Regions from separate parts of the Pseudomonas rustica genome, predicted to be linked through region 4. Evidence: predicted binding sites of a transcription regulator. Region 4 holds the regulator's gene; each other region holds the start of a gene.
What was found. Region 4 encodes sigma-54, which starts transcription at its own class of promoters, with help from an activator protein. Its sites were predicted from a motif close to ANTGGCATNNANNTTGCTNT; they were not measured.
Positions count from the first base shown of each region.

Region 1: the regulator sigma-54 is predicted to act here: its motif matches at 4,323-4,342, upstream of ACP3TY_RS16175 (CmpA/NrtA family ABC transporter substrate-binding protein).
Region 2: the regulator sigma-54 is predicted to act here: its motif matches at 4,619-4,638, upstream of ACP3TY_RS17635 (flagellar basal body rod protein FlgF).
Region 3: the regulator sigma-54 is predicted to act here: its motif matches at 4,616-4,635, upstream of ACP3TY_RS16450 (circularly permuted type 2 ATP-grasp protein).

Region 1 is NZ_CP188200.1:3,579,312-3,586,952, forward strand. Features, by position in the region: gene rlmKL (bifunctional 23S rRNA (guanine(2069)-N(7))-methyltransferase RlmK/23S rRNA (guanine(2445)-N(2))-methyltransferase RlmL) at 1-2,199, opposite strand, end outside; gene rmf (ribosome modulation factor) at 2,732-2,947, shown strand; gene ACP3TY_RS16170 (quinone-dependent dihydroorotate dehydrogenase) at 3,212-4,234, opposite strand; gene ACP3TY_RS16175 (CmpA/NrtA family ABC transporter substrate-binding protein) at 4,458-5,669, shown strand; gene ACP3TY_RS16180 (ANTAR domain-containing response regulator) at 5,684-6,259, shown strand; gene ACP3TY_RS16185 (nitrate/nitrite transporter) at 6,566-7,641, shown strand, end outside.
Region 2 is NZ_CP188200.1:3,891,108-3,898,748, forward strand. Features, by position in the region: gene flgJ (flagellar assembly peptidoglycan hydrolase FlgJ) at 1-1,118, opposite strand, end outside; gene ACP3TY_RS17620 (flagellar basal body P-ring protein FlgI) at 1,130-2,218, opposite strand; gene flgH (flagellar basal body L-ring protein FlgH) at 2,246-2,941, opposite strand; gene flgG (flagellar basal-body rod protein FlgG) at 2,993-3,778, opposite strand; gene ACP3TY_RS17635 (flagellar basal body rod protein FlgF) at 3,824-4,564, opposite strand; gene ACP3TY_RS17640 (sigma-54-dependent transcriptional regulator) at 4,891-6,456, opposite strand; gene phhA (phenylalanine 4-monooxygenase) at 6,831-7,622, shown strand.
Region 3 is NZ_CP188200.1:3,645,054-3,652,694, forward strand. Features, by position in the region: gene ACP3TY_RS16435 (c-type cytochrome) at 475-1,296, shown strand; gene ACP3TY_RS16440 (transglutaminase family protein) at 1,411-2,214, opposite strand; gene ACP3TY_RS16445 (alpha-E domain-containing protein) at 2,211-3,161, opposite strand; gene ACP3TY_RS16450 (circularly permuted type 2 ATP-grasp protein) at 3,174-4,583, opposite strand; gene ACP3TY_RS16455 (ribonuclease E inhibitor RraB) at 5,083-5,430, opposite strand; gene ACP3TY_RS16460 (hypothetical protein) at 5,641-5,874, opposite strand; gene speE (polyamine aminopropyltransferase) at 6,082-6,957, opposite strand; gene ACP3TY_RS16470 (PLDc N-terminal domain-containing protein) at 7,178-7,369, opposite strand; gene ACP3TY_RS16475 (hypothetical protein) at 7,441-7,641, opposite strand, start outside.
Region 4 is NZ_CP188200.1:4,607,877-4,615,517, reverse strand. Features, by position in the region: gene ACP3TY_RS21140 (ZIP family metal transporter) at 1-138, shown strand, start outside; gene ACP3TY_RS21135 (HPr family phosphocarrier protein) at 260-535, opposite strand; gene rapZ (RNase adapter RapZ) at 551-1,408, opposite strand; gene ptsN (PTS IIA-like nitrogen regulatory protein PtsN) at 1,411-1,875, opposite strand; gene hpf (ribosome hibernation-promoting factor, HPF/YfiA family) at 1,887-2,195, opposite strand; gene ACP3TY_RS21115 (RNA polymerase factor sigma-54) at 2,269-3,759, opposite strand; gene lptB (LPS export ABC transporter ATP-binding protein) at 3,946-4,671, opposite strand; gene lptA (lipopolysaccharide transport periplasmic protein LptA) at 4,671-5,216, opposite strand; gene lptC (LPS export ABC transporter periplasmic protein LptC) at 5,203-5,775, opposite strand; gene ACP3TY_RS21095 (KdsC family phosphatase) at 5,784-6,308, opposite strand; gene ACP3TY_RS21090 (KpsF/GutQ family sugar-phosphate isomerase) at 6,308-7,282, opposite strand; gene ACP3TY_RS21085 (ATP-binding cassette domain-containing protein) at 7,558-7,641, shown strand, end outside.

The sequences.
Region 1 (7,641 bases), 1.0 Mb from region 4:
GCTGATTTCCTCGACCGCGTAACGCTCGGTCAGGTTCTCTTCTAACTGGAACTTGCGGAAGTTGTTCGAGAAGTACAACACGCCGCCCGGCGCCAGACGCGCCATGGCCAGGTCGATCAACTGCACCTGATCACGCTGCACGTCGAAGATGCCTTCCATACGCTTGGAGTTGGAGAAGGTCGGCGGATCGATGAAGATCAAGTCGTACTCTTCACGGCAGCTCTCCAGCCAGACCATCACGTCGCCCTGCTCCAGTCGGTTCTTGTCCGAGAAGCCGTTCAGCGACAGGTTGCGGCGCGCCCAGTCGAGGTAGGTTTTCGACAGGTCGACGCTGGTGGTGCTGCGCGCGCCGCCCTTGGCTGCGTGCACGCTGGCGGTCGCGGTGTAGCAATACAGATTGAGGAAACGCTTGCCCTCGGCCTCTTTCTGAATGCGCATGCGGATTGGGCGGTGATCAAGGAACAGGCCGGTGTCGAGGTAGTCGGTGAGGTTGACCAGCAACTTCACGCCGCCCTCGGTGACTTCATTGAACTTGCCCTGCGCGCTCTGACGCTCGTACTGCTTGGTGCCGCTCTGGCGCTCGCGGCGTTTGACCACCACGCGGCTCTTGTCGACGTTCAGCGCCTGCGGAATCGCCGCCAGCGCATCGAACATGCGTGCCGAGGCTTTTTCCGGATCGATCGACTTCGGCGCGGCGTATTCCTGCACATGCACCCAGTCGTGATACAGATCGATCGCCATCGCGTACTCAGGCATGTCGGCATCGTAGACGCGGTAGCAATCGATGCCTTCGCGCTTGACCCACTTGCTCATCGCCTTGAGATTTTTTTGCAGACGGTTGGCAAACATCTGCCCGCCTTCGCTCAAGCGCGGCTGCTCGATCACCGGTGCCGGGGCTGGCGTCGGTTTGATCGGGTTGCCGTTCTTGTTGAACTTGCGCTCTTGCGGCTCGTCCGGGGTTTGATCGTAAGCCGCTTGCTCACGCTCGGCCTGACGCTGTTCCGGCGTACGACGCTCGCCAGTGACGAACTGATCCGGAGTGACCTTGATCAGCAACAGCTTGCACGGCAACGCGCCGTTCCAGAACGAATACTGTTTGTGGCTGCGGATGCCCATGCGCTTGCCGAGATCCGGCGCGCCGGTGAACACCGCTGCTTCCCAGTTCAGGCAAGCCTGACGCAGACGCTCGCCGAGGTTCTGGTAGAGGTACAACAGGCTGGCTTCGTCACCGAGACGCTCGCCGTACGGCGGGTTGCAGATGACCAGACCTTTCTGGTTCTGATCCGGACGCGGCTCGAAAGTGGCGACTTCGCCTTGGTAGATCTTGATCCACTCGCTCAGACCGGCACGCTCAACGTTGTTGCGACCCGGTTGAATCAAACGTGGATCGGCTTCGTAACCGCGAATCCACAGCGGTGGCTTGGCCAGACCGGCAGCGGCGCGTTCAGCAGCTTCTTCATGCAGTTTTTTCCACAGCGCTGGCACGTGACCGAGCCAGGCAGTGAAACCCCACTGCTCACGACGCAGGTTCGGCGCCATATCGGCGGCGATCATCCCCGCTTCGACGAGGAACGTACCGACACCGCACATCGGGTCAGCCAGCGCGCCGCCTTCGGCCGCAATGCGTGGCCAGCCGGAACGGATCAGGATCGCTGCCGCGAGGTTTTCCTTCAGCGGCGCCGCGCCCTGCTGCAAGCGATAGCCGCGCTGGTGCAGGCTGTGGCCGGAGAGGTCGAGGGAGAGAATCGCTTCGCCGCGATCCAGACGCAGGTGAATGCGCAGATCCGGATTGAGCTTGTCGATCGACGGACGGTCGCCCTGCGGCGTGCGCAGTTTGTCGACGATGGCATCTTTGACCTTCAGCGCGCCGAAGTGGGTGTTGTCGATGCCCGAGCCGTGGCCGCTGAATTCGACGGCCAGGGTGCCGTCGCTGAGCATGTGATCCTGCCACTCGACGTCGAGGACGCCGTGGTACAGATCTTCGGCGTCCTTCATCGGGAAGCGTTTGAGCACCAGCAACACGCGGTTGGCCAGACGCGACCAGAGGCACAGGCGATAAGCGGTTTCCATGGTCGCCATGCCACGCACGGCGGAGGTGTGCTCGCGCGCTTCTTCAAGGCCAAGCCCGACGGCTTCCTCGATGAGCAGGCCTTCAAGGCCTTTAGGGCAAGTGAGGAAGAGTTCGAAACTGTCGGACATGGTATTTCCAAAGCCTTTGGCTAGTGAATCGGCAACGCATTGCCGATCCGGTTTTCAATCAGGCGCTTTTCTAAAAGAACGCCCGCGTGGCACGAAGGTGTGCCGTTCCATCCCCGCTGCTCGGGTTAAAAGAGCTTAGATGCAAGGACAGATAAAAAAGTTGGAGTAACAAAAAGTCTTAAAGCGACCCTTCGTCGAATAGTACCCCAGCGCAAACGTGGGTCATTCTCACTAAAGAATTAAGCCCATCATCCAGCGCGGGGCCGATCATACCGGGGTTTGCTCAATAAACGTTCAATAAATACGCGGTTACTTATCGCTATAGCACCCTTTTCGTTACGTCCTTATGACAAAACGGTCATTCCATCGCTGTGACTCATTGGTTAGAACTGACCACAGGTTGACGTCGCAACGGCGTCAACACCTTGGCTCGCCACGCCGGCAGCGAGCCGCACCACGGCAGAGTTTTTTCTGCCAGACCTCGATTGAGGTCGACGCGACACAAACAGTCAACAAGTGAGGGCAACACCCTATGAGAAGACTTAAGCGTGATCCGTTGGAAAGAGCATTTTTGCGCGGATATCAATATGGCGTTGGTGGCAAATCCCGTGAGCTTTGCCCATTTACTCTACCGTCGGTACGTCAAGCCTGGATTAACGGCTGGCGAGAAGGACGCGGCGACAACTGGGACGGTATGACCGGCACTGCGGGAATCCACAGACTCAACGAACTTCACGCCGTCGGCTGACACAGGGCACTTACTCCGACACGACAATCTGAATTTGTAACGACTTACCATGCACGTCCTTCCCGGACGGCGGGCTACGGCCCAGGGGCTCCTTCGAGGAGCCCTTTTTTATGCCTGCAGAATCGACGGCACCCACCTTTCGATTGGCGGGCAACTACCCCTGTAGGAGCTGCCGAAGGCTGCGATCTTTTGATCTTGATCTTAAAAACAGGATCAAAAGATCGCAGCCTTCGGCAGCTCCTACATTGACCGTATCGGGTCGGGTTATTTGCGCAGGGCGGCGATTGCGTCTACGGATTCACGGATCAGCGCCGGGCCTTTATAGATGAAGCCCGAGTAAATCTGCACCAGGCTCGCACCCGCGAGAATCTTCTCCGCCGCATGCTTGCCTTCGGTAATCCCGCCAGCAGCAATAATCGGCAACCGCCCAGCCAACTCGCCCGCCAGCACTTTCACCGTATTGGTGCTCTTCTCACGCACCGGCGCGCCAGACAAACCGCCCGCCTCGTCGCCATGTTCCATGCCTTCAACGCCGACACGGCTCAGGGTGGTGTTGGTCGCGATCACCGCGTCCATCCCGGTGTCGATCAGCGCCTGCGCCACCTGCGCGGTTTCTTCGTCGGTCATGTCCGGCGCGATCTTGATCGCCAGCGGCACATGCTTGCCATGACGCAACGCCAGTTCGGCACGGCGCGTGGCCAGATCGGCGAGCAACTGCTTGAGCGAATCACCGAACTGCAAGCTGCGCAGGCCCGGGGTATTCGGCGAGCTGACGTTGACGGTCACGTAGCTGGCGTGGGCGTAGACCTTGTCCAGGCAGATCAGGTAATCATCGACCGCACGCTCAACCGGCGTGTCGAAGTTCTTGCCGATGTTGATGCCCAGCACGCCTTTGTATTTCGCCGCCGCAACGCGCGCCAGCAGGTTATCGACACCGAGGTTGTTGAAACCCATGCGATTGATGATCGCCTCGGCTTCCGGCAGACGGAAAATCCGTGGTTTCGGGTTGCCCGGCTGTGGACGCGGGGTCACGGTGCCGATTTCGACAAAACCGAAACCCAGTTGCGCGAAGCCATCGATGGCTGCGCCGTTCTTGTCCAGACCGGCCGCCAAACCCACCGGGTTGGGGAATTCCAGGCCCATGACCGTCACCGGGACTTTTGCCGGCGCTTTGCACAGCAGGCCGTTGAGGCCCAAACGTCCGCCCGCGCCGATCAGATCCAGCGACAGATCGTGGGAGGTTTCCGGGGAAAGTTTGAACAACATCTGACGGGCCAGGGTGTACATGGGCGGCTTTGACTCGGGCGGCGAAAAGAGGCGGCGATTATAGCCGGGCATCGCCCCACCGCGCGAGGCGCACGCGCAAATCGCGGCGAGTGGCATATGCCTTGCACCGCCATCGTTATCAGCTTGCAGGCCAATGGCGGCGTGCGGGCAAGGACAATGGCGTCGTCCCGGGTTTTGCCTGCGCAAAGTCCGCGGCGGCGTTTTTTTTTCGAGGTAGCGTTGGATGAATGAACCTTCGGTAGGGCCGCTGGCCTGGGTCAACGGCAGCGATGCCCCGGAAAAAACCGCGATCAACCTCGGCTTCATGGCCCTGAGCGATTGCGCCTCGGTGGTGGTCGCGGCCACGCAAGGCTTTGCTCAGCCTTACGGATTGACCCTGAACCTCAAGCGCCAGACCTCTTGGGCAGGTTTGCGCGACAAACTGGTCAGCGGCGAACTCGATGCCGCGCACAGTTTGTACGGGCTGATTTACGCGGTGCACCTGGGCATCGGCGGTGTCGCGCCGACCGACATGGCGGTGCTGATGGGCCTCAATCAAAACGGCCAGAGCCTGAATCTTTCACACGGTTTGCAGAACCTCGGCGTGACCAGTCCTGACGCGCTGGATCGCCACGTGCACCAAAGCCGCGCAAAACTCACCTTCGCCCAGACCTTCCCCACCGGCACCCACGCGATGTGGCTTTATTACTGGCTGGCGAGTCAGGGCATTCATCCGCTGCAGGATGTCGACAGCGTGGTGGTGCCGCCGCCGCAAATGGTCGCGCACTTGCAAGCCGGGCGCATCGACGGTTTTTGCGTAGGCGAACCGTGGGCCGCCAGCGCGGTGCAGCAGGATCTCGGCTTCACCCTCGCCACCAGCCAGACCATCTGGCCCGATCACCCGGAAAAAGTCCTCGGCTGCACCCGCGAATTCGTCGATCAGTACCCGAACACCGCGCGCGCGTTGGTGATGGCGATACTTGAAGCCAGCCGTTTCATCGAAGAGAGCCCAGAAAACCGCCGCAGCACCGCGCAATTGCTTAGCGCGCCGGAATACCTCGACGCGCCAGTTGCGTGCATCGAACCGCGTTTTCTCGGTGATTACGCCGATGGCCTCGGCAACCGCTGGCAGGATCCGCATGCGCTGCGTTTCCACGGCCATGGCGAGGTGAATTTGCCGTACTTGTCCGACGGTATGTGGTTCATGACCCAGTTCCGTCGTTGGGGTTTGCTGCGCGAGGATCCGGATTACCTCGCCGTCGCCCGTCAGGTTCAGCAGCTCGATCTGTATCGCGACGCTGCCACCGCAGTCGGCGTCGCCGCGTGGGGCACCGACATGCGCAGCAGCCAGTTGATCGACGGCAAAATCTGGGACGGCAGCGACCCGGCCGCTTATGCGCGCAGCTTCAAACTGCACGCCATGAGCGACGACTCAGCCCTTCTCGCCCGCCGCTGACAGGAGACGCGAACATGTTGCGCATTCTGCTGATCAACGACACCGCGAAAAAAGTCGGACGTCTGAAAGCGGCGCTGACCGAAGCCGGTTTTGAAGTCATCGACGAATCAGGCCTGACCATCGACCTGCCCGCGCGCGTCGAAACGGTGCGCCCGGACGTGATCCTGATCGATACCGAGTCACCGAGCCGCGATGTCATGGAACAAGTGGTGCTGGTCAGCCGCGACCAGCCTCGGCCGATCGTGATGTTTACCGACGAACATGACCCGGGGGTGATGCGTCAGGCGATCAAATCCGGGGTCAGTGCCTACATCGTCGAAGGCATTCACGCCCAGCGGTTGCAGCCGATTCTCGATGTGGCGATGGCGCGTTTCGAGAGTGATCAGGCGTTGCGCGCGCAGTTGCAGGCACGGGATCAGCAATTGGCTGAGCGCAAGCGGATTGAACTGGCCAAGGGCTTGTTGATGAAGATGAAGGACTGCAATGAGGAAGAGGCGTACACGCTGATGCGGCGCCAGGCGATGAGCCGGCAGCAGAAGCTGATTCAAGTGGCCGAACAAATCATAGCCATGAGTGAGTTGCTCGGCTGAATCAAGATCAAAGGATCGCAGCCTTCGGCAGCTTCTACAGGAGACTGCATTCCCCCGTAGGAGCTGCCGAAGGCTGCGATCGTTTGATCCTTGGCACAAATCTCGCTATGTAAAACTCAAAGGTAACCAACGGCGGTTGCCCCACCCACGACAAAGACGTCGCTCACCCGTTCGCCCCACCCGGCGCAGCAGGTAGCGGCGTTTTTGCGTTTTGGCCCCACAGACCGGGGCCGGTGGTGCGGCCGTGCGGCGCCCCACCTGCTGTTGCATGACTCCTTTCGAGACTCTTTTCAGCTGAGGTGCGCGATGAATTCAAGCTTCTGGAAATCCGGCCACACCCCGACATTGTTCGCGGCCTTCCTCTATTTCGACCTGAGTTTCATGGTCTGGTATCTGCTCGGCCCTTTGGCGGTGCAGATCGCCGCCGACCTGCACCTGACTACACAACAACGCGGCCTCGTCGTCGCCACGCCAATCCTCGCCGGTGCGGTACTGCGCTTCATCATGGGCATGCTCGCCGATCGACTGTCGCCGAAAACCGCCGGGCTGATTGGCCAGGTCATCGTCATCTGCGCACTGTTCGGGGCCTGGAAAATCGGCATTCACAGTTACGAACAAGCGCTGATCCTCGGCCTGTTTCTCGGTATGGCCGGCGCTTCGTTTGCCGTTGCCCTGCCGCTGGCCTCGCAATGGTATCCGCCGCAACATCAGGGCAAAGCCATGGGCATCGCTGGCGCGGGCAACTCCGGCACCGTGTTCGCCGCGCTGCTCGCCCCGGTGCTCGCCGCCGCTTACGGCTGGAGCAATGTTTTCGGCTTCGCCTTGATTCCGCTGATCCTGACGCTGGTGCTGTTCGCCTGGCTGGCGAAAAACGCGCCGGAACGGCCAAAAGCCAAAGCCATGACCGACTACTTCAAAGCCCTCGGCGACCGCGACAGTTGGTGGTTCATGTTCTTCTACAGCGTCACCTTCGGCGGCTTTATCGGCTTGGCCAGCGCCCTGCCCGGCTATTTCAACGATCAATACGGTTTGAGCCCGGTGACCGCTGGTTACTACACCGCCGCTTGCGTGTTCGGCGGCAGTTTGATGCGCCCATTGGGTGGCGCCCTGGCTGACCGTTTCGGCGGCATCCGCACTCTGTTGGCGATGTACACCGTCGCTGCGATCTGCATCGCTGCCGTCGGCTTCAACCTGCCAAGTTCCTACGCGGCGCTGGCCCTTTTCGTCTGCACCATGCTCGGTTTGGGGGCAGGCAACGGTGCGGTTTTCCAACTGGTGCCGCAGCGTTTTCGTCTGGAAATCGGCGTGATGACCGGGCTGATCGGCATGGCCGGCGGCATTGGTGGTTTCGCCTTGGCGGCGGGCATGGGTGCGATCAAGCA
Region 2 (7,641 bases), 720 kb from region 4:
CTCTGCAGCAAAGTCACCAGATCGTGGAAGCTGTCCTTGTACGAGGCGTAGGAACGGAACTCGGCCGTCTCCTTGACCATCGCGCCATTGCGGAACTCGCTGGTGATGGCGCGGGCCGAATCGCCCTGCCAGTTGCTGCTCGCCTTGATGCCAAACAGGTTGTGGCTGCTGCTGCCATCCTGCGCACGCATGACCGATTTGCCCCAACCGGTTTCCAGTGCCGCTTGCGCCACCAGATAACGCGGATCGACGCCGATGCGGTCGGCAGCTTCCTTGGCCATCGGCAGCATGGTGTTGACGAATTCGTCGGCAGAGCTGAAGGCTTTTTTCGCCGGCGCCAGCGGAATCTGCGCCATCGCGCGGCCGTAAACTTGCATCTGCCCGCCGGAGGCTTTTTCGTTCTCGGCGCGGGCCAGCCAGTCGCCGTTGTACAGCGGGCCGGAACCGGTAATGGCGGCGGGCGCGGTCGCTTGCGGCAACGCATTGGATGCGCTGGTCGCGGTCGTGGCCGACGGCACCAAACCGGCGAGCAAACGATCGGTGAGTTTCGGCGGCAACGACAGACGACGCTTGTTGATCATCGCCATGTCATTGCTGTGCGACGTATCGGTGCTCGACACACGCCCGGAACGCGACGCCCACAACGGACGCTCGCCATTGACCCGCGACAACGGGCCGTTGATCGCGGTGGTGCCCGCCGCAATCGGCGTGACCACGCCAGCGGCTTTCGCCCGCGCTTCTTCCTGCTTGGCGGCGGACGCGGCCGCAGCCTCACCCGGCGCCATCGGTTTGTTCTTCTGCATCTGACGCAGCAGCACGTCCGCCAGGCCGATACCACCGCCCTCGCGGGACATGGACACCGCCAGTTGCTGGTCGGACATTTCCTGATATTGCTTGGCCGCCGGGGTGTTCAGCGGATTGTCCTGACCGAGGGTGTCGGTGGCCGAACGCATCGACTTGAGCATTTCGCCGATGAACAGCGACTCGAATTCCTGCGCGACTTTGCGCATGTTGCCGTCGCTGTCCTTGTCGCCCACCTTGAGCTGATTCAGACGATTGAGGTCGGAGTACGAACCCGAATCGGCGTTGCTGACCAGACTGCCTTTGCGCATATCCATGATGGTCGGCCTCAGATCACGATCAAGTCGGCTTGCAACGCGCCGGCCTGCTTCAGTGCTTCGAGGATCGCCATCAAGTCACCCGGCGCCGCGCCGACCTGGTTCACCGCACGGACGATCTCGTCGAGGGTGGTGCCCGGGCCGAATTTGAACATTGGTTTGGCCTCTTGCTCGGCGTTAACACGCGAGCGTGGCACGACAGCGGTCTGGCCGTTGGACAACGGGCCTGGCTGGCTGACGATCGGGTCTTCGGTGATGGTCACGGTCAGGCTGCCGTGGGTCACGGCGGCTGGCGAGACTTTGACGTTCTGGCCGATGACGATGGTGCCGGTGCGCGAATTGATGATGACTTTCGCCACCGCCTGACCCGGATCAACTTCAAGGTTTTCGAGGATCGACAGGTAGTCGACGCGCTGGCTCGGATCGAGCGGTGCCGTGACGCGTACCGAGCCGCCATCGATGGCTTGCGCCACGCCAGGGCCGAGCATGTCGTTGATCTTGTCGACGATGCGTTTGGCGGTGGTGAAGTCGGAACGGTTGAGGTTCAAGGTCAGGCTGTTGCCTTGGTTGAAACCACTCGGCACCGAACGTTCAACCGACGCACCGCCGGGGATGCGACCGGCCGACGGAACGTTGACGGTGATCTTCGAACCGTCACGGCCTTCGGCATCAAAACCGCCAACGACCAGGTTGCCCTGAGCGATGGCGTAAACGTTGCCGTCGATACCCTTGAGCGGGGTCAGCAACAGTGTGCCGCCGCGCAGGCTCTTGGAGTTACCGATCGAGGACACGGTGATGTCGACCTGCTGACCCGGTTTGGCGAACGCTGGCAGATCGGCACTCACCGACACCGCCGCGACGTTCTTCAACTGCACGTTGCCCGAACCCGGCGGCACTTTGATGCCGAACTGCGAGAGCATGTTGTTGAAGGTCTGCAGTGTGAACGGGGTCTGCGTCGTCTGGTCACCGGTGCCGTTAAGCCCGACCACCAGGCCGTAGCCGATCAACTGGTTGGAACGCACGCCAGAAATACTGGCGATGTCTTTCAACCGTTCGGCGTGTGCAGTGAAAGCCGCAGACATCAACAGCGCGGCCACCATAAGGCTTTTCAGATTCAACGTAGCCACCTAGAAAGGGAACAGCGGGCTGAGGAAGAAACGGTCGAACCAGCCTGGCTGACTCGCATCGGCAAATGAGCCTGTGCCCGAATAGGTGATGCGTGCATCGGCGACGCGGGTCGACGACACGGTGTTGTCGGTGGCGATGTCATCGGCACGCACCAGACCGGCAATGCGCACCAGCTCATCGCCGGTGTTCAGCGTCATCCACTTCTCGCCGCGCACGGCGATGATGCCGTTGGGCAGCACGTCCGCCACGGTCACGGTGACGGAGCCGGTCAGGGTGTTGCCCTGCGCAGCCTTGCTGTCGCCCTTGGTCGCGCGGTCGCCGCTGTAGCCAACGTCCAGACTCAAATCGTTACCGCCCAACGGGTTGTTGGTCACGCCGCTACCGCCGAACAGCGAGGTCAGGCCGATGCCGGTCTTGCTGTTCTTGGCCACTTGCGAGTTGGCGTTTTTGCTCGCCTGGGTTTTCTCGTTGAGGGTGATGGTGATGATGTCACCGACCCGGAACGCCTTGCGGTCGCTGTACAGGTTCTGTTCGAAACCGGCCTGATAGATCGAGCCATTGTTGGCCGCCGCCGGCAACGGAGTACGCGGCAACACCGGAGCGTAATAAGGGTCATTGGGCTTGGGCGTCGGTGCGACACAGCCCGCGAGCGAGACGACCCCACCCAATGCCAAAACAGATACGAAGCGTTTCATGACCCTACCTCACGGTGTTGCAGGCAGCCTCATGGCCGCCTCATAGACTGATTACAGATTCTGCGTTACGAACGAGAGCATCTGGTCGGCGGTGGAGATCACCTTGGAGTTCATCTCGTAAGCGCGCTGAGTGGTGATCATGTTGACCATCTCTTCAACGGTGCTGACGTTGGAACCTTCCAGGGTGTTCTGCAGCGTGGTGCCGAAACCGTTGAGGCCCGGGGTGCCGATTTGCGGCGCGCCGGAAGCAGCGGTTTCCAGGAACAGGTTGTTGCCCACCGCCTGCAGACCGGCCGGGTTGATGAAGTCGGCGGTTTGCAGGTTGCCGATCACCTGAGCGGCCGGGTTACCCGGAACGGTGATCGACACGGTGCCGTCAACGCCGACGGTGAAGCTCTGCGCGTTGTTCGGGATAACGATGGCTGGCTCCAGAGCGAAACCGCTGGCGTTGACGATCTGGCCATTGGAGTCGAGGTGGAAGGTACCGTCACGGGTGTAAGACGTGGTGCCGTCCGGCTGCAGAATCTGGAAGAAACCGCGGCCGTCGATGGCCATGTCCAGCGGCTGCTCGGTGGTTTGCAGGCTGCCGGCAGTGAAGTTTTTCTGCGTGCCGACGATGCGCACACCGGTACCCAATTGCAGACCCGACGGCAGTTCGCTGTCCTGAGTCGACTGGGCGCCTGGCTGACGCTTGATCTGATAGAGCAAGTCCTGGAACTCGGCGCGGTCACGTTTGAAACCCGTGGTCGACACGTTCGCCAGGTTGTTGGAGATGGTGGTCAGGTTGGTGTCCTGGGCGGACAGACCGGTTTTGGCAACCCATAGAGCCGGAAGCATTCAATTCTCCTCGTGCGCCTGTTTTACGGCGCGACGTTCTGATAATTAGCTGATCTGCAAGACCCGAGCCATGGCCTGGTCGTCGTCTTTGGCGGTGTTCATCATCTTGACGTGCAACTCGAACTGCTTGGCCAGGGCCAGCACCGAGGTCATCTCTTCGACGGCGTTGACGTTGCTCGACTCTAGGAAACCCGAGACCAGTTTGACGTTGGCATCGGCCGGCGCAGGCTGGCCGTCCTTGGTGTAAATCGAGCCGTCGAGGCCCTTGTTCATGTTCTTGATGTCCGGGTTGACCAGTTTGATCCGGTCGACCTCCGCCATGACGCGCGGGCCTTCGCCCATCGCACGAATACTGATGGTGCCGTCTTCACCGACTTCGACTTGCTGCTCGGGCGGTACGGCAATCGGCCCGCCATTGCCCATCACCGCCATGCCGTTGCCGGCACGCAATACGCCGAGGGCATCGATGTTGAGGCTGCCGGTGCGCACGTAGCTTTCGCCGCCGTTCGGGTTCTGTACGGCAATGAAACCGTTGCCGGTCACGGCGACGTCGAGGTCGCGACCGGTCTCGACCAGCGAGCCCGGCGAGAAGTCAGTGGCCGGACGTTCGCTCATGGCAAACGCACGCGCCGGAAAGCTGTCACCAAACACCGGCATCGAACGGGCCTGTTCCAGGTCCTTCTGAAAACCGTTGGTGGAGATGTTCGCCAGGTTGTTGGCATGCGCCTTTTGCGCCAGCGCGTTCTGGCTGGCACCGGTCATTGCCACATAAAGGTACTTGTCCACACTCTTTCCTCTGCATGCCGGACGTTTGCCGCCCACTGCTGTACTGCTGAGCCATAAGCAATTTGCAGACCAACTTTTTTCTGGCGGCACGCGGCCCGGTAAACAAAGGACTTGGGGGAGATTTAGAGGATTGGGGAAATGTATCGAAGTCGAAAAACCGGCGGTGTTATGCCGCTTGGCGGCAACAGTTCAAAAGATCGCAGCGTGCCGCAGCTCCTAGATGATCGTTCCCACGCTCCGCGTGGGAATGCCTCAATGGACGCTCTGCGTCCGCTTTGGGACGCGGAGCGTCCCGGGCTGCATGCCCACGCAGAGCGTGGGAACGATCACGTGCTGCCCGGGTCTTTGCCGACTTCGTATTCACGCAATTTGTTGGCAATCGTCGTGTGCGAAACCCCAAGCCGCTTACCCAACTGCCGACTGCTCGGGTGCTCTGAATACAGCCGCTCGAGCACAGCCTTTTCAAACCGCCCAACAATCTCGTCCAGCCCGCCCTCCAGCGAAAAATCGCCAAGCGGCTGACGCACGCCGTAGTCCGGCAGGCGAATATGCTCAGCCTTCACCGTCCCGCCATCACACAACGAAACCGCCTGAAACAACACGTTCTCCAGTTGCCGCACATTGCCCGGCCAATGGTAATGACTGAGCCGATCCATCGCCGCCGGTGCCAGTTTCGGCAACGGGCAACCGATCTGCCGACTGGCCTGATCGAGGAAGTGTTCAACCAGCGGCGTCAACCCATCAAGGCATTCGCGCAACGGTGGAATGTGCAGCGAGAGCACGTTCAAGCGGTGATACAAATCCTGACGAAATTCACCGCGCGCGCACAGTTCAGACAGGTCGACCTGCGTCGCGCAGATCACCCGCACATCCAGATAAACCTCTTCATCACTGCCGACCCTGCGGAAGCAACCGTCCTGCAAAAAACGCAGCAGCTTCACTTGAAGGCGCGGGCTCATTTCGCCAACGCCGTCGAGAAACAGCGTGCCGCCCGCAGTCAATTCCAGCAGGCCAAGTTTGCCTTCCGCACGCGCACCTTCGAACGCACCGGGGCCGTAACCGAACAACTCGGTCTCGGCCATCGACTCCGGCAGCCCAGCGCAGTTGAGCGCCATCAGCGGCGATTGCCCGCGCGGACTGGCCAGGTGACAGGCGCGCGCCAGCAACTCTTTACCCGTGCCGGTTTCGCCTTCAATCAATAGCGGTGCGTCGAGGGGCGCCATTCGCCGCGCTTCACGTACCACGGCGGCCATGACTTTCGAGCTCTGGAAGATGCTGTCGAAACCACGCAGTTCTTGTTTGCGCACGTTGTAGATACGCTCGCCGACACGGTCGGCGCGGTGCAACGTGAGTACCGCGCCAGCCATGGCTTCGCTGTCGTCGTGTTCCGATTGCAGCGGCGCGATGTCGGCGAGAAAGACGTCGCCCTTGACCTTCACGCGCATGCCGTTGATTCGCGATTTGTTGGCGCGCACCAGCTCCGGCAAATCGAAGTCTTCGGCGTAGCGTGACAGCGGAATCCCCGGCACTTCATCGACGCGTACACCGAGTAACTGCGCCGCCGCGCGGTTGGCCGCGACAATCGAACCGCCCATGTCGATCGACAGCACTGGAAACTCCAGCGCGCCGAGCAACGCGTTCAATTCCATGTGCCGCCGTTCGCTTGGCATCAGCCCGACGCGCTTGACGCCGAACACCCCGGCAATCGCCTCGAATTTCGGGCGCAGGGCCTGGAACTGGATGTTGATCAGGTTCGGGCAGTGCAGGTAGATCGCGTTGCCATGCTCACCACCGACCTCGCCCCGCGCGACGTTGATCCCGTAGGCCACGAGCAGGTTGAGGATGTCGCGCAGAATGCCGATGCGGTTCTGGCAGTGGACTTTGATACGCATATAAATCGCCCGAATAAACGATGAGAAACCTGTAGGAGTGAGCCTGCTCGCGATAGTGGTCGGTCAGTTGATATTGATGGCGACTGATTCATCGCAATCGCGAGCAGGCTCACTCCTACAGGGGACAGCGCCGCCAGTTTTCTTTGGTGGCGCTCAAACAGTTGTCAAGATTATGTGACAGTCGCCGACCTTTTCAAACCGGCGAATCGCCGTAAATGCGCGATAACGCCTAAACCGTAACGATAAATTTACGAAATCCACGGAAATTTCCTACGCGGTCGCGATCCAACCTACTGCACACAACCTCTCTCCCAGGTAATTCTGAGTCCATCGCTGGACATAACAAGAACGAATTCCCCTAGCAGGAGAGCAGTATGAAGCAGACGCAATACGTGGCCCGCGAGCCCGATGCGCAAGGTTTTATCGACTACCCCGCCGAAGAACACGCGGTGTGGAACACGCTGATCACTCGCCAGTTGAAAGTGATCGAAGGGCGTGCCTGCCAGGAGTATCTGGACGGTATCGAGAAACTCGGTCTGCCCCACGACCGCATTCCGCAACTCGGCGAGATCAACAAGGTGCTCGGCGAGACCACCGGTTGGCAGGTCGCCCGCGTGCCGGCACTGATTCCTTTCCAGACGTTTTTTGAATTGCTCGCCAGCAAGCAGTTTCCGGTCGCGACGTTTATCCGTACTCGCGAAGAACTGGACTACCTGCAAGAGCCGGACATTTTCCACGAGATTTTTGGCCACTGCCCGCTGCTGACCAACCCGTATTTCGCCGAATTCACCCACACCTACGGCAAACTCGGTCTGCAAGCGACCAAGGAAGAACGCGTGTACCTCGCGCGCCTGTACTGGATGACTATCGAGTTCGGCCTGGTCGACACCCCGCAAGGCAAACGCATCTACGGCGGCGGCATTCTGTCTTCGCCCAAAGAAACCGTTTATTCGCTGTCGGACGAGCCTGAGCATCAAGTCTTCGACCCGCTCGAAGCGATGCGCACGCCGTACCGCATCGACATCCTGCAACCGCTGTACTTCGTCCTGCCGAACCTCAAGCGCCTGTTCGACGTGGCCCATGAAGACATCATGGCCATGGTCAAACAAGGCATGCAGCTGGGTCTGCACGCGCCAAAATTTCCGCCAAAGCCGAAGGCGGCCTGAGCAGAACCCGCTCGCGACT
Region 3 (7,641 bases), 960 kb from region 4:
CGGACGGTCATTGGCCGTCGGGTGAACCGGTTCAGGTCACGGAGTTGTCTAGCAAGCGGGCGGCGCAGAAGCTGGCAATACGCCTCATGCCTTTTTAATCGCCGTTGGCAGCAACTCCATATGAAATGGATCTAAGCCAAGCGTGACGCGGGCCCTAAGGTAGTACATGTACGTCAGAGTCGTCGGGTTTTGCCGAGGTCGGCGTCCTTCAACAGGAAGTGCAGCGCTTGCCGTCATGGATATGCAGGCAGGCATCAGGAAATAACAATAAAGGCGGTCAAGCCATGTTCAAACAACCGAAAGTTCGTCAAGCAGGGCTCATTCTTTTCGCCACGACGCTGTTGTTGATTTTGCCGAATCTGACCAAGGTCATCGGCTGAATCGAGCGGCGGGTTTATCTATCGCCACTGAAAATGTGACTGGCCCGCTACCCGGGCCAGCGTGGCTGTGCCAACCTTTGCGCACTTCCACGACATGGACGGCGATCATTTGAAAACGCTCTTCGTACTCGGGGCCATGCTGCTGAGCATGCCTCTGTCAGCCGCACAGTTGGATTTGCAACTGGGCGAGCACAGCCGCACCTGGCAGACCGAGGAATTGCTCAAGCATCCTCAGGTGCAAAACATCACCATCAAAAACGATGTGTCCTATAAGAAGGACATGGTCTATCGCGCTGTGCCGGTGGCGGCGTTGTTGACGGGAATAAAGGCTGAAGATCATCTGCAAGCGGTGGCGCTGGACGGTTTTGCGGCAGAGCTGGCGGCGGCGCCGTTGCTCAACCGTGAAGGCGCGCGCGCGTGGCTGGCGATTGAAGACCCGGCCCATCCGTGGCCGCCGTTGTCGAAGGATAAACACAGCGCCGGGCCGTTCTATCTGGTGTGGACGAATCCGCAGGCGGGCAATATCAGCCCCGAGCAGTGGCCGTTTGAAGTGGCGAGCATCAAGCGCATGGCGCCGGTGGCCGAACGCTTCCCTGCCCTGCTACCGGATCCGGCGTTGAAGAAAGATGATCCGGTGAATCTGGGTTTTGCGTTGTTTCAGAAGAATTGCTTGGCGTGTCACCGATTGAACGGTGCCGGGGATGCGCAGTTCGGGCCGGATCTGAATATTCCGTACAGTCCGACGGAGTATTTCGGGGCAGATTTCTTGAAGCGCTACATTCGCGATCCGCAGAGTTTGCGCCAGTGGCCGCAGGCGAAGATGCCGGGGTTTTCGGCGGAGGTGTTGCCGGAGGGGGATCTGGAATTGCTGGTGGGGTATCTCAAACACATGGCGGGGCGCAAGGTTAAGCCCTGACGCTTGCGCCCCACTCTGTAGGAGCTGTCGAGTGCAACGAGGCTGCGATCTTTTGATCTGCGGAATCAAGATCAAAAGATCGCAGCGTGCCGCAGCTCCTACGAGGGATCGTGTTTATTGTTGTTGCACGGAGATGACCGGGGTCGGTGAGACGAACACTTTCGCGTGCATCTGCTCGCAGCCGCCGCCCCGGCGCATGCCGCGTACCGGGCAGGCGTCGAGGTAATCGAGGCCCACCGCCAGTTTCAGATGTCGCTCCGGCCGCGCCAGTTCGTTGGTCACGTCAAAGCTGTACCACGCGTCATCCAGCCACGCTTCTGCCCAGGCGTGGCTGGCCAGATGTTCGCAATCCTCGCTGTACAAATACCCCGACACATAACGCGACGGCACGCCCAGACTGCGCGCGCAGGCCAGAAAAGCGTGGGTGTGATCCTGACAAACCCCGGCGCGTCCGGCGAAGGCTTCGGCGGCGCTGGTGTCGACTTCGGTGGAGCCCGGCGTGTAGGTCATGTGCTGATTCAAACCGTGCATCAAATCGATCAGCGCGGTGCGATCGCGTCGCTGCTTGCAGGATCTTTCGGCGAACGCTCGCAGCGCTTCATCGGCCTCGGTCAACCGGGTAAAGCGCAGAAACGGCAGCGCCGACTGGCTCTCATGCTCAGCCTCGCGCAATTCATCAATATCGACCTGCCCGCGCGCGCCAATGATGATCGCCTCGTGCGGCTCGTCCATGGTCAGCACGTGCAGGATGTTGCCAAACGGATCGAGTTGCGCGCGCACCGGGCGCGGCAGATCAAGTTGCCAACTGAGCACGTGTTGGCGCTCGCTGTCGTGTGGGGTCAGCCGCAGGTACTGGATGCTCGCCCGCACCTTATCTTCGTAGTGATAGGTGGTCTCGTGGCTTATGGAAAGTCTCATGCAGCCTCCAGGTAGGAACTGTGAATGGCGTTGCCCAACTGGCGCACCAGCGGGATGAATTCGGTCAGCCAGGCATGTAGGCCTTCCTCGAGGATTTCGTTGATGCCGGTGTAGCGCAGGCGCGCGTCCATTTCGGCGGCCAAGCGTTGCGCCGGCCGACCGTTGGCGCCGGGCAGTTGCGCAAGAATCTGGTCGATCTCTTCGGTGCAGGCGCGCAGCGAACGCGGCACGTCGGCGCGCAACAGCAGCAACTCGGCGACATGCCGGGCGCCGGGCGCGTCGCGATAGATTTCGGTGTAGGCCTCGAACGACGACAGTGCACGCAGCAATGCACTCCACTGGTAGTAGGCGTGGGCCGTGCCGTCGCTGACCGCTTCGGCTTGATCGCCGGCCATTTCGTAGCGGGCATCAAGCAAGCGCAGGGTGTTGTCCGCGCGTTCGATAAAGGTGCCGAGACGAATAAAACGAAATGCATCGTTGCGCATGATCGTGCCGTAGGACGCGCCACGAAACAGGTGCGAACGCTCCTTGATCCACTCACAGAAACGGCTCATGCCGTAGCGGCTGAGGCCCTGTTCAGCGATCCCGCGAATCTCCAGCCACGTCGAGTTGATGTTCTCCCACATGTCCGCGGTGATGCGTCCGCGTACCGCATGGGCACTGGCCCGCGCCGCACCGAGGCAGCTGTAGATGCTCGCTGGGTTGGCCGCATCGAGGGCGAAAAAGTGCAGCAGACGTTCGGCATGCAATGCGCCGTGACGCTCCAGATAATCCTCAAGGGTGCCGGTGATCAACAGCGGCATCGCCAGTTCATGCAAACCATCACCGCGACCGTCCTGCGGCATCAGCGACAGCGAATAACTGATGTCGAGCATCCGCGCGAGGTTTTCCGCCCGCTCCAGGTAACGCGACATCCAATACAGATCCGAGGCAGTTCTACTTAACATGGCAAGCTTCCTTCAATCCTCGACCACCCAGGTGTCCTTGGTTCCGCCGCCCTGTGATGAATTCACCACCAGCGAGCCTTCGCGCAGCGCCACACGGGTCAAACCGCCGGGCACCACGCGGGTTTCACGACCGGACAAGACAAACGGGCGCAAATCGATATGGCGCGGCGCAATGCCGTTTTCGACAAAGGTCGGACAGGTCGACAGCGACAACGTCGGTTGCGCGATATAAGCGTGGGGTTTGGCCTTGATGCGTTCCCGGAAAGCATCGATTTCCGCTTTCGTTGACGCCGGCCCCACCAGCATTCCGTAACCGCCGGAGCCTTGGGTTTCCTTGACCACCAGATCTGGAAGATTGGCCAGCACGTGGGAAAGTTCAGACGGGTTGCGGCATTGCCAGGTCGGCACGTTTTTCAGGATCGGTTCTTCGTCGAGGTAGAAACGGATCATGTCGGTGACAAACGGGTACACCGATTTGTCGTCCGCCACGCCGGTGCCGATGGCGTTGGCCAACACGACGTTGCCGGAGCGATAGGACGACAGCAGCCCCGGCACGCCGAGCATTGAGTCCGGGTTGAACGCCAATGGATCGAGGAAGGCGTCGTCGAGGCGGCGGTAAATCACGTCCACTGCTTTCGGGCCGTCGGTGGTGCGCATGAAGACTTTGTCGTCACGCACGAACAGATCCGCGCCTTCGACCAGTTCCACGCCCATTTCCCGGGCAAGAAACGCGTGCTCAAAGAACGCACTGTTGAAGCGCCCCGGCGTCAGCACCACCACACTCGGGTCATCAATCGGACTGGAGCTTTTCAGCGTGTCGAGCAACAGGTTCGGGTAGTGATCGATCGGGGCGATGCGCTGCGCGGCGAACAACTCCGGGAACAATCGCATCATCATTTTGCGGTCTTCGAGCATGTAGCTGACGCCGCTCGGCGTGCGCAGGTTGTCTTCGAGCACGTAATACGTGCCGTCGCCATCGCGCACCAGATCGACGCCGGAAATGTGCGAATAGATATCGCGGTGCAGATCCAGACCTTGCATCGCCAACTGGTATTGCTCGTTGGCCAGCACCTGTTCGGCGGGAATGATCCCGGCCTTGATAATGCGTTGCTCGTGATAGAGGTCGGCGAGGAACATGTTCAACGCCTTGACCCGCTGGATGCAGCCGCGCTCGACGATCCGCCACTCGCTGGCGGGGATGCTGCGCGGAATGGTGTCGAAAGGAATCAGGCGCTCGGTGCCCTGCTCGTCGCCGTAGAGCGTGAAAGTAATGCCGGCACGATGGAACAGCAGATCGGCCTCACGTCGCCGTTGGGCCAGCAGCTCGTCAGGCGTGTCAGCCAGCCATCGGGCGAACTCCCGATAATGCGGGCGAACCTGGCCGCCGGCATCGTACATCTCATCAAAATAGGTGCGGATCATGCCGTACTCCTTGTCACCCGGACATACAGGCCTTCGCAAGGCCCGTGCCATCGGCATAAACGCTTTGATTTCAATCGGTTGGATATTCACGCCGCAAGCACCGCACCATTCCTGTGCGGCAAATGCTCCAACCTGATTGCCCCCGCTTCATTGCGACGCACTGCATCGCCTATTAGCAGCATAGTCAGAGTTGATTTCACTGCCCGGCATCGGCTGCGGATAATCCGCGCATTCGCTGCAAAACTTCCCCGCTCTCAGCGCCTCGAAGTCGCCAGCTCAACTGATTAGGACTGCCCCCGCAGCCCGTCCCGCCTTAACCCTGACCGGTTTCCTCTCCTTATCGGTCTTCCCTTTTAGCCACCCTCTCCGGTGGCTTTTTTTGCCCGTTTGAAATGTTTTGAAAGCAAAAGCAAAAGATCGCAGCCTCCGGCAGTTCCTACATGAATCTGTGTAGGAGCTGCCGAAGGCTGCGATCTTTTGATCTTCTATCTATAAATATTCAATTCAACCGGTGGCGGCTACGCACCTCCTGTTTCACGCCCCACCCTTCGATTATTCCGCCCAAAGGCTCGACCACCGCCGAAAAGCCCTGTTCAAAGTCGCCGATATCGTCATACGTCGCGTACATCACTTTGCTTAATTCCAGCGCCCACGCACCGTCATCACGCACGCTGACCTGGGCATTGATGGATTCACCGCGAAATTTGCCTGCTGCCCTGCGCGCCCGCTCCTCGTCCGGGAAAATCGCGTAGAACTCGATGGGATGGAATCGGGAAAAATCGAAACCGCCTTCTTTCATGCGGCGCAGAACATTGCTGCTGATGTCTTCTTGATAGGCTGTGCTCATGAATCGTCCCCCTCGCATAGATGGATAGACTTTCCGTATTCCCGCCCCGGGCCTTTGGCCAAAGTACTGCGACAACGTCGTTGAACGCGGGAAACAAGCATGTAGCTGACAAGACCAGACCTTAGCGATCCGTTCGCTGATCTCGCTTGCAGAGTAGCCCCAAGATAGAGCTGCTGCCAAGGCCTGGTGGTGAAGGTGACAAGAAGAATGTCAGATAGGGGTGATGCTGCGGATTTCGATGCTGTTCTGGGTTTTCAGACTTTTCACGCCAGCATCGGCGGTGCGCCCTTCCAGATCGTTGAGATCCAGCTCGGCGGCCACGGGCAGGAGCCGTGCCTTGATCAGTTGTGCGGCCTCATCGTCACTGGGGCATTCCGCACGTTCGAACACCTCATCGACAATTTCACCATGATCGTCCACGAAAGTGACTTTCCACTTTTGCATCGGTGCCTCCTCGATCAAACCCGCAAATGGGCTTACAACTATCTCGACTGTTTACGCAGAAAGTTGGTTCAAAAGGATTACAACGCACGAACATGAAAAAAACGACATGTATCACTGTAGGAGCTGCCGCAGGCTGCGATCTTTTGACCCTGATTTAAAAACAAGATCAAAAGATCGCAGCCTGCGGCAGCTCCTACAGGTTCAATATCAGTCGTTGCTTGGCTTGTTGATCGCCTGCAGCACGTACTGCGGCAAGGCGAATGCGCCGATGTGGATTTCCGGGTTGTAGTAGCGGGTGACGATGCCGCTGCCGATGAAGCGCTGTTGCAGGGTTTCACGGCTCAGTTTGCGGTAGGCCGGGTTGGTCGAGCCCCAAGCGAAGGTCATCGAACCGCCGATGTAGGTCGGTACGGCCGCTTGATAGAAGTGCCAGTCCGGGAACAGGCTCTTCAGGCGACCGGCGGTGGTTTTCACTTCGTCGATCTGCATGAACGGCGTGCCGTTCTGGGTCACGAGGATGCCGCCCTCGTTCAGGCAGCGGTGGCAGGCCTGGTAAAAGTTCTCCGAGAACAGCACTTCGCCCGGGCCGATCGGGTCGGTGGAGTCGGAAATGATCACGTCGAATTTTTCCGTGGTGGTGGCGACGAAACGCATGCCGTCGTCGATCACCAGGTTCAGACGTGGATCGTCGTAGGCGCCGCTGGAGTGGTTCGGCAGGAATTCTTTGCACATGTCGACCACGGTGCCGTCGATCTCGACCATGGTGATGTGTTCAACGCCAGCGTGTTTGGTCACTTCGCGCAACATGCCGCCGTCACCGCCGCCGATGATCAGCACGCGCTTGGCGCTGCCGTGGGCGAGGATCGGCACGTGGGTGAGCATTTCGTGGTAGATGAATTCGTCGGCTTCGGTGGTCTGGATCACGCCGTCCAGCGCCATCACGCGGCCCATGCGCGGGTTCTGGAAGATCACCAGGTGCTGGTGTTCGGTGCGCACTTCGTGCAGCAGTTTTTCCATGCGAAAACGCTGGCCGTAGCCTTCGTAGAGGGTTTCCAGGTACTCGCTGGTTTTGGTGACGGTCATGGTCAAGTGCTCCGATGAATGCGCGGGCGTCAATCGTGGGGACGATTGCCCGGGAAAGGCGCGCATTCTACGTTGCCGAAGATGACAGGTCGAACCTCACAACCACAATCCCTGTAGGAGCTGCCGCAGGCTGCGACCTTTTGATGTTGATTTTTAAAAGCAAGATCAAAAGATCGCAGCCTTCGGCAGCTCCTACAGGGGTATTGCGGTGTTAGCTGATTCAGATCCGGACGTTACCGCGTGGCCCGGCGATTGCCCAGATGATCAGGCCCAGTACCGGCAGGAGGATGATCAGCAGCACCCAGACGATTTTCATCCCGGTGGTCGCGCCGCTTTTCAGCACATTGATGATGGCCCAGATGTCGAGGGCGAGGATGATCAGGCCGATCAGACCGTTGAACGTGGAACCCATGGTGTCGCTCCAGAATAGTGGCATGCACTTTTAGGATAGACGGTCGCGCGCAGGGTTCCCTTTTATTGCACTCAGACGTGAACGGCGATCTTCAAGGCTTCCAGCGCGGGTGCAGCCGTGATGCCGACTTTGGCGCACAACTCCAGCACGCGCGGCACGTCGTTGCCGAAGACCAGCACCATTTGCAGCTCGTCGTCGAGCAACTGGCTAAAGTTCATCAGCGTGTAACCGCCGTTTTCCTTGTTCATGCTGCTCATCTGCACCTGAATGCG
Region 4 (7,641 bases):
GCTGCGGGGGCGATGCTGCTGGTGGTGACCCACGAAGTGATCCCCGAGTCGCGACGCAATGGTCATGACAAACTGGCCAGTCTTGGCTTGTTGAGCGGGTTTTGTTTGATGATGGTGATGGATACGGCGTTGGGTTGAAGCAGATCAAAAGATCGCAGCCTGCGGCAGCTCCTACAGGGATTATGTGCGCCGCGGGTAACCGTAATTGCCCCTTCCAATGTAGGAGCTGCCGAAGGCTGCGATCTTTTGACTTTGGCGGTCAACCACCTTCATCGAAGTAGTTGTTGATCAGCGCCACCAGCGCATCCAGCGCTTCCTGATCTTTCTCGCCCTCAGTACTCAAATAGATCTTGGTGCCCTTGCCAGCCGCCAGCATCATCATCGCCATGATGCTTTTGCCATCAACCGTGGTCTCCGGCGTGCGGCCCACTCTGATCGTGCAATCCGGATACTGCCCGGCCACGCCAACGAACTTGGCCGATGCGCGGGCATGCAGGCCCAGTTTGTTGATGATTTCGATTTCCAGAGCAGGCATCGCGGTGTGAATCCTTTAAGTGAGGTCGCGGTGGCGAACCTGGACGTTCTTCAGGGTTTTCTGCAGGGCTTGACCCAGACGTTCGGTCAGGTAGACGGAGCGGTGATGCCCGCCGGTGCAGCCAATGGCAATGGTGACGTAGGCGCGGTTGCTCGCTGCGAAACGCGGCAGCCATTTGTGCAGGTAGGTGAAGATGTCCTGAAACATTTCTTCGACGTCAGGTTGTGCCGCCAGATATTCGGCCACCGGCGCATCGAGCCCTGATTGCGCACGCAGTTCCGGCTTCCAGTACGGGTTGGGCAGGCAGCGCACATCAAAAACCAGATCGGCATCCACCGGCATACCGCGCTTGAAGCCGAATGACTCAACCAGATACGCCGTACCCGGCTCCGGCTGATTCAGCAGGCGCAGCTTGATGGTGTCGCGCAACTGGTACAGGTTCAGATTGGTGGTGTTGATCTTCAGATCAGCCAGGTCGGCGATCGGGCCGAGCAGGGCGGTTTCATCCTGAATCGCCTCGGCCAGCGAGCGGTTGGCATTGCTCAGAGGGTGGCGGCGGCGGGTTTCGGAAAAACGCTTGAGCAGGGTTTCTTCGTCAGCATCCAGATACAGAACATCGCACTGGATGTGCTTGGCGCGGGCATCTTCGAGCAGTTCCGGAAAACGCGTCAGATGGCTCGGCAAGTTGCGCGCATCGATCGACACGGCGACCAGCGGTTGCGCCAGTTCGGTGTGAATCAGCGCGCGTTCGGCCAGTTCCGGCAGTAAACCCGCCGGCAGGTTGTCGATGCAGTAATAACCGTTGTCCTCAAGGACATCCAGTGCGGTGCTTTTACCCGAGCCGGAACGGCCACTGACGATGATCAAACGCATGATTACTGCCCGTTTTGCTCGTCCAGTACGACCTGGTACAAGGCTTCGTTGCTCGGAGCGCTGCGCAACTTATCGCGCACATCCTTGCGATCCAGCATGCTGGCGATCTGGCGCAGCAATTCCAGGTGCGCATCGGTGGCGGCTTCCGGCACCAGCAGTACAAACAGCAGGTCAACCGGCGCGCCGTCGATAGCGTCGAAATCGATAGGGGCTTGAAGGTGCATCAACGCGCTGATTGGCGTTACACAACCTTTCAGGCGGCAATGGGGAATGGCGATGCCGTTGCCAAAACCGGTCGAACCGAGTTTTTCACGGGCAATCAGAGCCTCGAAGACATCTTGCATCTCCAGATCCGGCACTTCGCGGGCGATCAGGTTGGCAATTTGTTCGAGGGCTTTCTTTTTACTGCCGCCCGGCACGTTCACGAGGGAACGGCCGGGGGTCAGGATACTTTCAAGTCGGATCATGGAATGGGGGGTTATCGACCGGTTGCGCCCTGGAGGAGGCTCTGGGTCTTTTCCTTATGCTTTTTGAGTTGGCGATCCAGCTTGTCGGTCAGTGAGTCGATCGCAGCATACATATCAGTATCTTCTGCGTTGGCGACCACTTCGCTGCCGGGAATATGCAAGGTGGCTTCGATTTTCTGCTTCAGCTTTTCGACACACATCGTGACTTGCACGTTGGTGATCTTGTCGAAATGTCGCTCCAGTCGTTGGAGTTTTTCCTCGATGTAGGAACGCAGAGGTTGGGTCACTTCCAGTTGGTGTCCACTGATGTTGACTTGCATACAGCTTCTCCTTCGTTGCCAGTGCATAAAGCGGCAGGCCGGATAGCCTGCCACTGGAACGCTGTAACGTGGCTTACATCAACCGCTTGCGTTCGCTCGAAGGCGCGATCCCGAGGGATTCGCGGTACTTGGCGACGGTGCGGCGAGCCACCTGAATGCCTTGTGCCTCCAGTAAACCAGCGATCTTGCTGTCACTCAACGGCTTTTTCTGATTTTCCGCGGCAACCAGTTTTTTGATGATCGCTCGGATCGCCGTGGACGAGCATTCACCGCCTTCAGAGGTGCTGACGTGGCTGGAGAAAAAGTATTTCAGTTCATAAATACCGCGCGGGGTATGCATGAATTTCTGCGTGGTCACTCGGGAAATCGTTGATTCGTGCATGCCCACCGCTTCGGCGATGTCGTGCAGCACCAACGGCTTCATGGCTTCGTCGCCGTACTCCAGAAAACCGCGCTGATGCTCGACGATCTGGGTGGCAACTTTCATCAGGGTTTCGTTGCGGCTCTGCAGGCTCTTGATGAACCAGCGGGCTTCCTGCAACTGATTGCGCATGAAAGTGTTGTCGGCGCTGGTGTCGGCGCGACGCACAAAGCCGGCGTACTGCGCGTTGACGCGCAGGCGTGGCATCGATTCCTGATTCAGCTCGACCAGCCAGCGCTCGTTGTCCTTGCGCACGATGACGTCAGGGACGACATATTCGGCTTCGGTCGATTCGATCTGCGAGCCCGGACGCGGATTGAGGCTTTGTACCAGTTCGATGACCTGGCGCAGCTCGTCTTCCTTGAGCTTCATACGGCGCATCAACTGGCTGTAATCACGGCTGCCGAGCAAATCGATGTAATCGCTGACCAGACGTTTGGCTTCCGCCAGCCAAGGCGTCTTGGCCGACAGCTGACGCAATTGCAGCAGCAGGCATTCGCTGAGGTTGCGCGCGCCGATACCGGCCGGTTCAAATTGCTGGATGCGGTGCAGGACGGCTTCGATCTCGTCCAGTTCGATGTCCAGTTCCGGATCGAACGCCTCGAGAATTTCTTCGAGGGTTTCGTCCAGGTAGCCCTGATTGTTGATGCAATCGATCAGGGTCACGGCGATCAGGCGATCGGTGTCGGACATCGGTGCGAGGTTGAGTTGCCACAGCAAGTGGCTTTGCAGGCTTTCGCCGGCGGAGGTGCGGGTGGTGAAATCCCACTCGTCATCATCGCTGCTGGGCAGGCTGCTGGCGCTGGTCTGGTAAACGTCTTCCCAGGCAGTGTCGACCGGAAGCTCGTTGGGGATGCGTTCGTTCCATTCGCCGTCTTCGAGGTTATCGACGGTCGGTGCGGCTTCCTGATAGGAAGGTTCCTGGATCTCGGTGGGCTTCTGTTCGGCGTTGTCGGCCATGGGATCCGAGTTGTCGAAGTCGTCGCCTTCTTCCTGGCGTTCGAGCATCGGATTGGATTCCAGAGCCTCCTGGATTTCCTGTTGCAGATCCAGGGTCGACAATTGGAGCAGGCGGATGGCCTGTTGCAGCTGCGGTGTCATCGTCAGCTGCTGGCCCATTCTCAAGACTAGCGATGGTTTCATGGCAGGGGCTTAACACCTTATTCGCCGGCGCTATGCGCCATCCACTACAGGGCGCCGAAGCGCCAAACTTAAGCAAATTATATGCCTGAAACTGAAGTGTTTGCCTAGAGCGCTGTAACAATTAAGCGTATTAAATCCTGCTTGAATCGATACAGCACTCCGGCTGCGCACCGGGCACTGTGACGCTTACAGGCGGAACTCGTGACCCAGATACACTTCCTTGACCAGTTCGTTGGCCAGGATGGTTTCGGCGTCACCTTCGGCGATCAGTTGACCGTCGTTGACGATGTAAGCGGTTTCGCAGATATCCAGCGTCTCGCGGACGTTGTGGTCGGTGATCAGAACACCGATGCCCTTGGCCTTGAGGTGGTGGATGATCTGCTTGATGTCGCCGACCGAGATCGGGTCGACACCGGCGAACGGTTCGTCGAGCAGGATGAATTTTGGTGCGGTGGCCAGCGCGCGAGCGATTTCCACCCGGCGGCGTTCACCACCGGACAGGCTCATGCCGAGGTTGTCGCGGATGTGCGTGATGTGGAATTCCTGCAACAGGCTTTCCAGCTCTTTGCGGCGGCCGGCCTTGTCGAGTTCCTGACGGGTCTCGAGGATGGCCATGATGTTGTCGGCCACCGACAGTTTGCGGAAGATCGACGCTTCTTGCGGCAGATAGCCGATACCGGCCTTGGCACGACCGTGCATTGGCTGGTGGCTGACGTCCAGATCGTCGATCAGCACGCGGCCCTGATCGGCCTGTACCAAACCTACGATCATGTAGAAGCAGGTGGTTTTACCGGCACCGTTCGGGCCGAGCAAACCAACAATCTGGCCGCTGTCGATCGACAGGCTGACGTCACGCACGACCTGGCGGCTTTTATAGGCCTTGGCCAGGTGCTGAGCTTTCAGAGTTGCCATTACTGGGTCTTCTCGTCGGTTTTCTTCTTCGGCTGGATCACCATGTCGATACGCGGACGCGATTCGGTGACTTTGCTGCCGGTAGCGCGACCGGCGCTGGCCAGTTTCTTCACGGTGTCATAGACGATTTTCTCGCCCTGAGTCGTGTTGTTGTCCTTGTCGACGACCTTGGCCTTGTCGATCAGCACGACGCGGTTTTGCGCGGCGTGGTACTGAATCGTTACGCCCCAGCCCTGTACAGGCTTGGCGTCACCCTGGGTTTGCAATTGCTCGAAGTAGGCAAGGTTACCCACCGACGTCACTACGTCGATATCGCCAGCCGGCGTTCGGGTGATAGTCACCGTATTGCCTTTAACGATCATCGAACCCTGGGTGATGATCACATCACCTTTATAAGTGGCGATGCCGTTCTTGTCGTCCAGTTGGGCGTCGTCGGCCTGAATACGGATAGGTTGCTGCTGATCGTTCGGCAGAGCCCAGGCGCTCACGCTTCCCAGTGCTGCGCCCAGACTGAGCAAAATAGGGAGGGTTTTAACGAGCCTCATACTGTCCTCTTACGTTCGATAGCAGGTGTATCCTGCTTTCCTTCAGGTACGCTTTCATGCCAACGCCGGTTGATACACCGCCAGCGCCGTCGATTCTAACGGGTTGCTCGGTCTGCGCATATTGCTCCTGCGGGAACACGGTCATGCGCGTGGAAGTGACCAGCAGGTCGCGGTTTTGTTCGTCGGTGCGTTTGATGCGCACCGAATCAATCAGTTCTACCTGTGTGCCGGCCGCATTCACTTCGCCGTGCTCACTGGTCACGTGCCACGGAAACTCGGTTCCGCGATACATGTTCAGGTCGGGTTTGGTGACCAGAGTAATGTCCGTTGCCTTGACGTGCTCGGCTATCTCCGACGTCATTTCATACTGCACACCGCCGTCCGGCAAATATTGCAGGGTATGCGTTTTGGTCGCGTACCAGTCGATCGGGTTGTCGACGGTGGTAACCGGCGGATTGTCGAGGAAACGTTCCGGGCTGATGTTCCAGTAGCCGACCGCAGCAAACAGCACAGCGATGCAGCCAAACAGCAGGAAGTTACGAAATTTTTTGCTGAACATGGTTTGGCTCACAGGTACGCGGCGTTGGCCGCATCGAGGCGGCCCTGGGCGCGCAGGATCAATTCGCAGAATTCGCGGGCAGCGCCTTCGCCGCCTCGGGCCCGGGTCACGCCATGGGCGTGTTCGCGGACGAAATCAGCAGCGTTGGCAACCGCCATGCCCAGGCCTACGCGGCGGATCACCGGCAGGTCAGGAAGGTCGTCACCGAGGTAGGCGACCTGTTCATAGCTTAGGCCCAGTTGTTCAAGTAGACCGTCGAGAACGACCAATTTGTCTTCACGCCCCTGAAAAAGGTGCGGGATGCCCAGATTTTTCGCCCGACGTTCAACCACTGGTGTCTTTCGACCGCTGATGATGGCGGTTTGCACGCCAGCGTTCATCAACATTTTGATGCCCTGACCGTCGAGGGTGTTAAACGTCTTGAATTCGCTGCCGTCTTCAAGGAAGTACAGGCGCCCGTCAGTGAGGACGCCATCGACGTCGAACACCGCCAGTTTGATCGCTTTGCCGCGTTGCAGCAGATCGTTGCTCATTACATGACTCCTGCGCGCAGCAGATCGGAGAGGTTGAAGGCGCCAATCGGGCGATCATCCTCATCGACGACTACCAGTGCGTTGATTCGGTGGTCTTCCATGATTTTCAGCGCTTCGGCGGCGAGCATGTCGGGCCGGGCGGTTTTGCCGTGAGCGGTCATCACCTGGTCGATGGTCGCGCTGCGGATATCGATGCTGCGATCCAGCGTGCGGCGCAAATCACCGTCGGTGAAGATCCCGGCGAGTTTACCGTCGGCTTCAACAATGGCGGTCATGCCCAGACCCTTGCGGGTCATTTCCATCAAGGCATCTTTGAGCAGGGTGCCGCGTTGTACTTGCGGCAGCTCCTGACCAGCGTGCATGACGTTTTCGACTTTCAGCAGCAGACGACGGCCCAATGCGCCACCGGGATGGGAAAACGCGAAATCTTCAGCGGTAAAACCGCGAGCTTCGAGCAGCGCCACCGCCAGGGCATCGCCCATGACCAGTGCAGCCGTCGTCGACGAGGTCGGTGCCAGGTTGAGCGGGCAGGCTTCGTGCTCGACGTGAACGTTGAGATTGACCTCGGCAGCCTTGGCCAGCGGCGATTGTGGGTTGCCGGTTACGCTGATCAACTGGATGCCCAGGCGTTTGATCAACGGCAGCAGGGTGACGATTTCGTTGGTCGAGCCGGAGTTCGACAGGGCCAGAATCACGTCATCACGAGTGATCATGCCCATGTCGCCGTGGCTGGCTTCGGCCGGGTGCACGAAGAATGCAGGGGTGCCGGTGCTGGCCAGGGTGGCGGCAATCTTGTTGCCGATGTGCCCGGATTTGCCCATGCCGACCACGACTACACGGCCCTTACTGGCCAGAATCATCTCGCAAGCGCGTACGAAATCGGCGTCGATATGGGGCAGCAAGCCTTGAACGGCTTCCACTTCGAGGCGGATGGTGCGTTGTGCCGATTGAATCAGGTCGCTGGTTTGGCTCATGTCAGAAATCGTATAGCCCGATGAAAAGGCGGCGATTATAGCGGTTATGTGGCAAAGCCTCACGCAAGTTCGTCGTGCTTTGTCATTCGCCGTAACTAAAAGCCCGAAAAAGCGTCTGTAACCCTGTCATATCGTTGAACACGGCCCGGCACAAGCCTTGGGCGCGCGCCCTTTGCAGTGATATAGTTCGCCGCCAGTTCGGCCTGCCCGGGATGTATGTGCTTTTCCAGGAAAGCCTGGCGTCCGAGTGAGAGGCTGCATCGCAAGGAGTTTAGATGAGTGCCGATAACGCCTACGCGGTCGAGCTGAAGGGAGTCTCCTTCAAGCGCGGTGCGCGCAGCATTTTCAATAACGTCGAT